One region of the Pseudarthrobacter sp. B907 genome, then DNA from elsewhere that is predicted to be linked to it. Evidence: riboswitches for the same ligand, from Rfam matches in the RefSeq annotation. Region 1 holds a riboswitch; each other region holds the start of a gene.
The links. A riboswitch is a leader RNA that binds a small molecule or an ion and turns the genes downstream of it on or off. The one in region 1 is predicted to bind S-adenosylmethionine.
Positions count from the first base shown of each region.

Region 1 (3,213 bases):
CGCCGCCCCATTCGCCGCCTACGGCGAAGCCCTGGGCGAAGCGCAGGAAGACCAGCAGGGCCGGTGCCCAGTAACCGATCTGCGCGAAGCTGGGGAGGCAGCCCATCAGGAAGGTGGAGACGCCCACCAGAATGATGCTGAGCTGCAGCAGCTGCTTGCGGCCGAACTTGTCACCGAAGTGGCCAAAGACGATGCCGCCGATCGGGCGGGCCACGAAACCCACCGCGTAAGTCAGGAACGCGGCAAGAATGCCGTCCAGTTCCGTACCCGAGTTGGGGAAGAACATCTTGCCGAAGACCAGGGTGGCGGCGGAGGCGTAGAGGAAGAACTCATACCACTCGACAACCGTGCCGGCCATGGAGGCCGTTACTACCTTCTTCAGTCCGGACGTCTTGACGTCCGGCTCCTCTGCGCGCCGTGCGGCGGCGTTTTCCGTGCTCATGCGAACTCCTTTGGTGTCGCCTTCGACACCCTGTGGACCATTGGGTTGACAACGCGCGTGTGAGTTGGGACACACGGCGTCATTCTCCACGAGTATGGCCCCGCATCCCGGCAGGCTCAACCACTAATCACGCAGGGCGTGTCTGCAAAAATGCACACACCTCCCCTTGGCTACGCGAAGAAGGTGCTCCGGAGCTGCCCGCTGAGCTGGCCGATTTCGGTCAGGAAGCCGTCGTGGCCGATCGGAGCTTCGATGATGTGCACCGGAACCTCACCCGGCAAGGCGGCGGCGAGTTCATCGGACTGGGCCGGGAAGTACAGCCGGTCCGAGTCCACGGCCGCCACGAAGAACTCCGCCGTGGCGCGGGAAACGGCCTCCTCCAGGGTGCCGCGGCCGCGCGTGACGTCGTGGCTCATAAGCGCCTCGGTGATGGCAATGTAGCTGTTGGCGTCGAAACGGCGCACCAGCTTGTTGCCCTGGTGATCGAGGTAGCTCTCCACCTGGTAGCGGCCCCGTCCCGCCAGCGACCCGGCCTCCAGCGGCGCCTCGGCGGCCTGGGCGTTCCGTCCGAAGCGGCCGTCCAGCTCGGCGGCGGAGCGGTAGGTGATGTGGGCGATCCGGCGCGCCAAGGCCAGCCCGGCGTCCGGCTCCGGGCCGCCGTAGTAGTCGCCGCCGTTGAAATGAGGGTCCTGGCGGATGGCGAGGGTCTGGGCCTGCGCGAAGGCAATCTGCTCGGCCGTGCTGCTGGCACCGACGGAAATAACAGCGCAGCGCCGGACCCGCGCCGGGTAGCTGACCGCCCATTCCAGGGCGCGGGCTCCGCCGAGGGAGCCGCCGAGCACGGCGTACCAGCTGCCGATCCCGAGGGCGTCGGCGAGCCGGGCTTCGGCGGCGGTGCTGTCGCGAAGGGTTACCAGCGGGAAGCGGGAGCCCCACGGCCGGCCGTCCGGCGCCGGCGTCGAGGGCCCGGTGGAGCCGTAGCAGCCGCCGAGGATGTTGATGGAGACAACAAAGTACTTGTCCGTGTCCACCGGGGCGCCGGGGCCGGCCAGCTGCTCCCACCATCCCGGCTCCTCGCCGGCGCCGCGGGTGACGTGGGTGTCCCCGGTCAGGGCGTGTTCGATCAGCACCGCATTAGAGGCGTCCGCGTTTAGGGTGCCCCAGGTTTCGTAGGCGAGCGTGGCCTCCGGCAAGGTGGCGCCGGATTCCAGCACCAGGGAGCCGATCGACAGGTACTGAACGGTTCCGTCCGGGACCGCGGGCTTGTTTTCGGGTACTCCCGTACGGGAGACGGCAATCGTCATGTGGGGACCTAACCTCGCGCTTGCCCGCCGTCAGCTGACCGGCGGGCCAGGTCTTCACCCGGGGCACCCCGCCGCGGAAGGAGGGTTGCCGGCCAGCAAGCCGGGGCTGTCGCTGGCACTCATGACCTGCGTCGATTCTACGAAACCCGGCGGGGCAAGCGCGAAGATTGTGACGGCCGTGTGACAGCCGGATCCTACGGCAGCCCAGTTTCCCCACCTTTAAAGGCCGTGTCCGGCGGGTCGCCCCGAAAATGTCGGCGCGTCCCGCCGTCGCGCCCGCAAAGGTGGGGAATTTCGGCGTCGGCTTCCGTATGACCTCAGGCGTCCTTGGCTGCCCGGAAGCCGGCGTCGAGGTCCGCAATGATGTCGTCGATGTGTTCGAGCCCCACCGACAGCCGCACCAGCCCCGGATGGACGCCGGCCACCGCCTGCTGTTCCGGCGAGAGCTGGCTGTGCGTGGTCGACGCCGGGTGGATCACCAGTGAGCGCACGTCACCGATGTTCGCCACGTGCGAGTGCAGTTCGAGGGCGTCAACGAAGCGTTTGCCGGCCTCCGCTCCCCCGGCGAGGTTGAAGGCGACGATGGCGCCGGTGCCCTTCGGACCGTACTTGCGGCCGCGCTCGTACCAGGGGCTGGACGGCAGCCCGGCGTAGGCGACGGATTCGACGTCGTCCCTGGCTTCCAGCCATTCGGCCACCCGGGTGGCGTTGGCGACGTGCCGTTCCACCCGCAGGCTCAGCGTCTCGATGCCCTGGGCGATGAGGAAGGCGTTGAACGGGGACACGGCCGAGCCGAGGTCGCGCAGCAGCTGGACCCTGGCCTTGAGGATGAAGGCGAGGTTTGCCCCCAGCGCCCCGTCCGCGCCGAGGTCCCGGGCGTAGACCAGGCCGTTGTACGTGGGGTCCGGGGTGTTGAAGCCGGGGAAACGCTCCGGGTCCTTGCCGAAGTCGAAGTTGCCGGAGTCGACAATCACGCCGGCGATCGCGGCGCCGTGGCCGCCGAGGTACTTGGTGGCAGAGTGGACGACAATGTCGGCGCCCCACTCGATCGGCCGGATCAGGTACGGGGTGGAGAGGGTGTTGTCCACGATCAGCGGCACCCCGGCCTGATGGGCCACCTCCGCTATACCCTCAATGTCCAGCACGTCCTGGCGGGGGTTGGAGACCACCTCGCCGAAGAACAGTTTGGTGTTCGGCTGCACGGCGTCGCGCCATTGGTCCAGGTTGTCCGGGTCCTCCACGAACGTGACGGAGATGCCGAACTTCTTCAGGGTGTGGGCCAGCAGGTTGTAGGTGCCGCCGTACAGGCTGGGGCTGGCGACGACGTGGTCCCCGACCTCGGCGATGTTCAGGATTGCGAAGGTCTCCGCAGCCTGCCCGGAGCTTAGCAGGAGCGCGCCGAGGCCGCCTTCGAGGCTCGCGACCCGCTGCTCCACGGCGTCCTGGGTGGGGTTGCCGATCCGGGTG
Region 1 covers NZ_JBEEQE010000005.1:196,997-200,209, reverse strand. The annotation lists gene ABLI39_RS06570 (MFS transporter) at 1-442, opposite strand, end outside; gene metX (homoserine O-acetyltransferase MetX) at 613-1,746, opposite strand; SAM riboswitch class IV at 1,758-1,873, opposite strand; partial or broken gene ABLI39_RS06560 (bifunctional o-acetylhomoserine/o-acetylserine sulfhydrylase) at 2,064-3,213, opposite strand, start outside.

Region 2 (3,213 bases), on a different contig from region 1:
AGCTCTCCCCGAGCTCCCGCCGGCGGTCATGCTGCAGTTTGGGTCCCCCGTGCAGGTTGGGGCCGCCGCGTGCCACGTGCGATCTCCTTCGGCAGCTTTTGGTGCGTACCTACAGAATTTACCGCACGGGGCCGCGGCGGGCCGCCCGGCTGGCCCTCGATGACGACCCGGACGCTAGTCCAGGGTGCAGGGGGCGGCGCCGGCGGTGCCCGGCGTGTTGGGCGCCCAGTGCGGATAGCTGCGGGTGTCGTTGGCCGGGACCCAGCGGCCGGCGTCCACAACGTAGTCCCAGCCCAGGCCGTTGCGCCGCAGCGCCTCGAGTCCGGCCAGCAGCCGCTGCGCGTCGTCGAGCCGGGAGCCGAGGCCGAAGCTGGCGCGGAGGGAGCCGGCGGGCAGGCCGAGGCGCTTGAGCAGCGGGTGCGCGCAGAACCGGCCGTCGCGCAGGCCGATGCCGTGCTCGGCGGACAGGTACGCGGCGACCAGGCCGGCGTCGTAGCCCTCAACCGAGAAGTTCACGACGCCGATCGTGCCCGGGTTCCCCGCGTGGCCGGTGTCCTCGAAGATGTGGTGGACGCTCACGCCGTCGATCCGCTCAAGTCCCTCGACGAGGAAGGACCGGATGGCGTCCTCGTGGGCATGCCACTGCTGCTCGTCGAGGGCGGCAATGACTTCGGTGGCGCGGGCCAGCGCGGCGGCGCCCAGGACGTTGGGGGAGCCGCCCTCGTGGCGGGCCGGTCCGGTGGTCCAGCTGACGGCGTCGAGCCGGGCGTCCCGCACGGCGCCGCCCCCGGCGAGGTGGGGTGTGCCGGCGTCGAGCCAGTCCGGGCGGCCGACCAGCACGCCGGCACCGAACGGGGCGTAGAGCTTGTGCCCGGAGAAGGCGAGGTAGTCGACGTCGTCCGCGGTGATGTCGATGCGGCGGTGCGGGGCCAGTTGGGCGGCGTCGACGGCGATCCGGGCCCCGTATTCGTGCGCCAGCGCGGCGAGTTCACGGATCGGCAGGATTTCTCCGGTGACGTTGGAGGCGCCGGTGACGGCGAGCAGGCTCACGCCGCCGTGGGCAAGTTCCTCCCGCAGCCGCGCCAGCGTGCCGGCCAGGGTGCCTGCGGCGACGACGCTGCGGTGCGGGACGTTCTGCCAGGGCAGCAGGTTGGCGTGGTGCTCGATGTCGAGGTACAGCACCTCGCCGGTGTGCCGGCCCCCGGCGACGGGCAGGCAGCCGGCCAGCAGGTTCAGCGAGTCGGTCGTGTTCCGGGTGAAGATCACCGAGTCGTCCGGGCGGCCGCCGACGAAGCCGCGGACGATGTTCCGGGCGTTCTCGTACACCGAGGTGCTGAGCTGGGAGGCGTAGCCGGCGCCGCGGTGGACGCTGGCGTAGTACGGCAGGATCTCGTTCAGGTAGGCGGAAACCACGGACAGTGCCGGGGCGGAGGCGCCGTAGTCCAGGTTGGCGTAGCGGACATGGCCGCCCTGGATCAGCGGGGCCTGGATTTCGGCGCCGGAGACCGCGGACAGCGGGCGGCTGGCGGCGTCGAACCGGGCATCGGGGTGCGCCGGTGCGCCGGCGGAGGGGTGGCTGGGGATGGTGGCAGTCGTCATGGGACCTCGCTCGGAAAGGACCCCGCTCACAGGGGATCCGCGCTTGCCGGGTCCGCTCCGGACCGGCCAGGTCGTCACCCGGGGCACCCCGCCGCGAATGGAGGGTTGCCGGCCAGCAAACCGGGGTTTCGCGCTGGCACTCGTGACCTGCTTCGAGCCTAGGACATGGCACTCCGCACGGAAAAGGAAGGCCGGAATATGAAGCCCAGTGTTACGGCCGGCCTGGAGCGGGACCGCCTAGAGCAGGTCGTCGAGGTCCGGGTTGAGGCGCTTGAGGACTTCCGAGTGCAGGATCGAGTTGGTGGCCAGGGCGTTGCCGCCGAAGGGGCCGTCCTCACCCTCGAGGGAGGTGAAGCGGCCGCCGGCTTCGGTGACAATCGGGACCAGTGCGGCCATGTCGTAGAGGTTGAGTTCCGGCTCGCAGGCGATGTCGACGGCGCCCTCGGCCACGAGGCAGTAGGACCAGAAGTCGCCGTAGGCGCGGGTGCGCCAGACTTCCTCGGTGAGCCCGAGGAACTCGTCCAGGTTGCCGCGCTGCTTCCAGCCGCCCAGGGAAGAGTACGACAGCGAAGCGTCCGAGAGCTGGGAAACGTTGGAGACCTTCAGCCGGGTGGCCGCGGCCAGCGACCGGCCCATGTAGGCCCCGGCGCCCTTGGCCGCCCACCAGCGCTTGCCCAGGGCGGGGGCACTGACGACGCCGACCACGGGTTCGCCCTCGTCGACGAGGGCGATCAGGGTGGCCCAGACGGGGACGCCGCGGACGAAGTTCTTGGTGCCATCGATCGGGTCGATGATCCAGCGGCGCGAGCCGTGGCCGGAGCTGCCGAATTCCTCGCCGAGGACAGCGTCGCGCGGGCGGGAGCGGGACAGCTGCCCGCGGATGGATTCCTCGGCGGCCTTGTCGGCGTCGGTGACGGGGGTCAGGTCCGGCTTCGTCTCGATCCGAAGGTCGAGCGCCTTGAAGCGGCTCATGGTCTGGGAATCTACGGAATCTGCCAGTACATGGGCAAGGCGCAGGTCATCGTTGTAGCTCGAAGCGGGTTGGCTCATGGTTCCAAGCTACCGTCTAAACCCGCCGCTGACCGGGAGGCGACCGCTAGGAGACGCTGCCGAGTTCCTTGGTTTCCTGCGCCTCAAGACGGGGGTCCGTGCCGAGCAGCCGGCGCAGCGACGCGAGCCGGGCCGGGCCGGACGGGCCTGCGTGGCCGCCCTGCACCCAGGCGTCCACCCCGCAGTTCACGGCGGCGGCGTCGTGTTTGCAGCCGCGGTCGCAGTCCTCGGTACCGGGGGCCAGGTCCGGGAAGGACCGCAGGATCCGGTCCGGGTCCACGTGGGCCAGGCCGAAGGACCGGATCCCGGGGGTGTCGATGATCCAGCTGCCGGCGGGCGCGTCGTTGACCTTCAGCGCCAGCGCGGAGGACGAGGTGTGGCGGCCGCGCCCGGTGACGGCGTTCACCCCGCCGGTGGCGCGCTCCGCCCCGGTCAGGGCGTTGACCATGGTGGATTTTCCGACGCCGGAATGGCCGAGCATCACGGTGACTCTGCCGTCGAGGTGGGCCCGCAGCTCGGAGACGGCGGCCTTGTCCAGCCGGGCGGAGAGCCCGTCATCGGACC
Region 2 covers NZ_JBEEQE010000003.1:226,094-229,306, forward strand. The annotation lists gene ABLI39_RS04055 (class I SAM-dependent methyltransferase) at 1-76, opposite strand, end outside; gene ABLI39_RS04060 (aminotransferase class V-fold PLP-dependent enzyme) at 175-1,599, opposite strand; SAM riboswitch class IV at 1,634-1,747, opposite strand; gene hisN (histidinol-phosphatase) at 1,837-2,649, opposite strand; gene rsgA (ribosome small subunit-dependent GTPase A) at 2,696-3,213, opposite strand, start outside.
Region 2: it holds a riboswitch for S-adenosylmethionine, as region 1 does, so the genes downstream of both, ABLI39_RS04060 (aminotransferase class V-fold PLP-dependent enzyme) here and metX (homoserine O-acetyltransferase MetX) in region 1, are expected to answer to the same signal.

Region 3 (3,213 bases), on a different contig from region 1:
ACCTGCTTGAGCGCGTGCCCGAGGTCCCGGATCAGGTCCTCCACCTCTTCCAAGCCCACCGACAACCGCACCACGCCGTCGCTCAGCCCGATCGCCGCGCGGCCCTCCGGGCCCATGGCACGGTGCGTCGTGGTGGCCGGATGGGTGATCAGCGACTTTGAGTCGCCCAGGTTGTTGGAGATGTCGATGATCCTCAGCGCGTCCAGCAGCGCGAAGGCGGCCTCTTTTGCCGAACGACCCGGGGACGGGGACAACTCGAAGGTCAGTACGGTGCCGCCGGCCTTCATCTGCCGGGCGGCGAGTTCGTACTGCGGGTGGGAGGCCAGCAAAGGGTATTTGACCCAGCTGACCGCGGGCTGCTCCTCGAGCCAGCCGGCCAGCCGCAGCGCGGAAGCGGAGGAGTGGTTCACGCGAAGGCCCATGGTCTCCAGGCCCTTGGTGAGTACCCAGGCGTTGAACGCCGAGAGCGCCGGGCCGGTGTGGCGCATAAGCTGCTTGACCGGGCCGTCGATGAACTCTTTGGTGCCCAGGATCGCGCCGCCGAGCACCCGGCCCTGGCCGTCGATGTGCTTGGTGCCGGAGTAGACGATCACGTCCGCGCCGAGTTCCCCGCAGCGCTGGAGCAGGGGGGTGGCAAAAACATTGTCGACGACGACCGTCGCGCCGGCGGCGTGCGCCAGCTCGCTCACGGCGGCGATGTCCACGATTTCCTGCATCGGGTTGGACGGGGACTCGAAGAAGACCGCCGTCGTCGGTTCCGACAGCGCCGTGCGCCACTGCTCCAGGTCCGGGCCGTCCACGAAGACCGTCTCTACGCCCCAGCGCGGAAGGATCTCGTTGAGGATCACAAAGCAGGAGCCGAACAGCGAGCGGGCCGCGACCACCCGGTCGCCGGTTGCCAGCAGCGCCCCGAGCGCGGTGAACACCGCGGACATGCCCGAGGCGGTGGCGAAGCATGCCTCGGTGCCCTCGAGCAGCCGGAGCCGCTCCTGGAACGTGGCCACGGAGGGGTTGCCGTAGCGCGAATAGACAAAGCGCTCGTCCTCGCCGGTGAAGGCACGCTCCGCCGCGGCGGCGGATTCGTAGACGAAGCCGGAGTTCAGGAAAATCGGCTCGGTGGTCTCCTGGAAACCGGTGCGGTCAAGCCCGCCGCGGACTGCCTGGGTGTCCGGGCTCCAGCCCTGGGCATCGGGATTGAAGCCCACTTAGCGCTCGTCCCGGTTGGTCGGGAGGCCGCGGTTCTTCCAGCCATTCACGGTGCGGGCGCCGGAGGCATCCGGTTCGCCCTCGAAGCCTTCCAGGACGTTGTAGGCGGTGAAGCCGGCGGCCGTGGCGGCGGTGGCAGCCGCCACGGAGCGCGCACCGGAGCGGCAGAGGAAGATGAGGTCGGCGCCACCGTCGTCCGGCAGCTGCGCCCGCAACTGCTCCAGGAACCCCGGGTTGGGGGCGCCGCCGGCCAGCGTCCACTGGATGAACAGCGGCTCCCGGCGTCCGCCCGCGGTCTCAGGGACGCCAATATGTGCCCACTCGCCCTCGGTGCGAACATCCACCAGGACGGCGCCGGCCTCAAGCTGCGCCCAGGCCTCCTCCGGGGTCAGGTCTCCGGCGTAGCTCACGCGTGGCCTTCGCCCTCGAACTCGACGGCGTCGAGTTCATCCACCGCGTTGGCGACGGCGGCGTCGGCGCTGGCGATCGCGGCCGGGAGCACCACGGCTTGGGCCACGATCACGGTGCTGCCGTTGAAGGTGGCCGAGGGGCTGCCGTGCAGGACGTAGCCTTCGGCCAGCGCGGCGGAGACGCGCTCGCAGAAGGTGCGGTCGTCGGGGCCGGTGAACAGGCGGTAAGCCAGCTTCTCCTCGGCGCCGGGGCCGGCCGGGGACGGTGCGGGGGCTGTCCCGGTTGCTGTATCAGGCACAGCGGGGGCGGACGCGTCAGGCATGACGGATCTCCTTCTTTCACGCTTGCAGCTCGAATTTCGATATGCCGAGTATTCACCTGAGGCACCCCGCCGCGAAAGGGAGGGTTGCCGACCGGCCAGTCAGGGCTTGGCACCGGGTCTCATTACTCCCGAAAAACCTAACACCTGCGACGGCGGCGGGCAGAGCCGCCGCCGTCATGTTAAGTCACTATGCGCTGGCCCGCCGATGCCGTAGGCTCACCCGTATCGCGTCTGCGGGCGGTGTGGTGGGGGCTCATTGCGCAGTGCGGCCCTGGCCGCCGCCCGGACTGTTCCCCTGGCCCTTTCGGCGAGATGCCAGCTACTTCAACGGAACCGGGGAACTCCATGAACCTGCCCATGAACCTGCGCCGCAGCGCACCAGCAGCCCTCCTGATTTCAGCGGCCCTCGCGCTGGCCGGCTGCGGCCAAACGACGACGCCGGCCACGTCTCCGGCGAACACCGTCGAGCCGGCCTCAGCCGCCGCCTCGCAGGCCGCCGGCCAGCCACGTAGCGCAGCGCCAACCCCGACGCCGACGCCGACGCCGAAGGCATTCACGGGGGCGGAACTGACGGCGATTATCGCGGGGCTTGCCGACGGCGAAGGGAATGCGCTTACGGTGGTGCCCGCGGAGCAGTTGGAGAAGGGCATCGAGATCTCGAAGCAGACGATGTCGGAGGCCGTGATATCCCCGGCAGAGTGCGCGGTCGTGGCGGACAGCAATGCCCAGATTCCGGCCGGCAGCACCTATGCCGGCGGTGTCGCCAAATCCACCACGGTCCAGGCCCTCACCGTCGTCACGCTGGTCGCCGTCGCGGATCAGAAACAGCTGGGGGTGAACCTCGAGGCGGCCGTGGCCAAAAGCAAAAAATGCACAAACTTCAGCATGGAGATCCGGGGCCAGAAGATCACGAGCCAGACCGAGATCCTGCCGGTGAAGACCAGCGCGGACACCTCGTTCGGCTCGCTGGCCACCCAGACCCTGCCGAGCGGGCAGCTTATGACAACGTTGCTGGTGACGGGCGTTAAGGGAAACCTGTCGGCCTCGGCGGTGGCCACAGGCCCGGACGTCACGCGGGCGGCGGCGGCCACGCTGGCCCGGCTCGTGGACGAAGCCCTCGCGCAGGGCGCCACCCGGAGCTGAGCGGCGGCGCTACTGGATCGTGGCGTACAGCGCGTTCAGCTCGGCCGTGAGCTGCCGGCGCAGCTCGGGGGTCCCGATTTCCTTGCCGTCGATGTGGTTTACCGGGGCGAGGAGCCGGATGCTGGAGATGA
Region 3 covers NZ_JBEEQE010000016.1:46,305-49,517, forward strand. The annotation lists gene ABLI39_RS13645 (O-succinylhomoserine sulfhydrylase) at 1-1,205, opposite strand, end outside; gene ABLI39_RS13650 (rhodanese-like domain-containing protein) at 1,206-1,616, opposite strand; gene ABLI39_RS13655 (DUF1737 domain-containing protein) at 1,613-1,939, opposite strand; SAM riboswitch class IV at 1,953-2,066, opposite strand; gene ABLI39_RS13660 (hypothetical protein) at 2,285-3,082, shown strand; gene ABLI39_RS13665 (aminodeoxychorismate lyase) at 3,092-3,213, opposite strand, start outside.
Region 3: it holds a riboswitch for S-adenosylmethionine, as region 1 does, so the genes downstream of both, ABLI39_RS13655 (DUF1737 domain-containing protein) here and metX (homoserine O-acetyltransferase MetX) in region 1, are expected to answer to the same signal.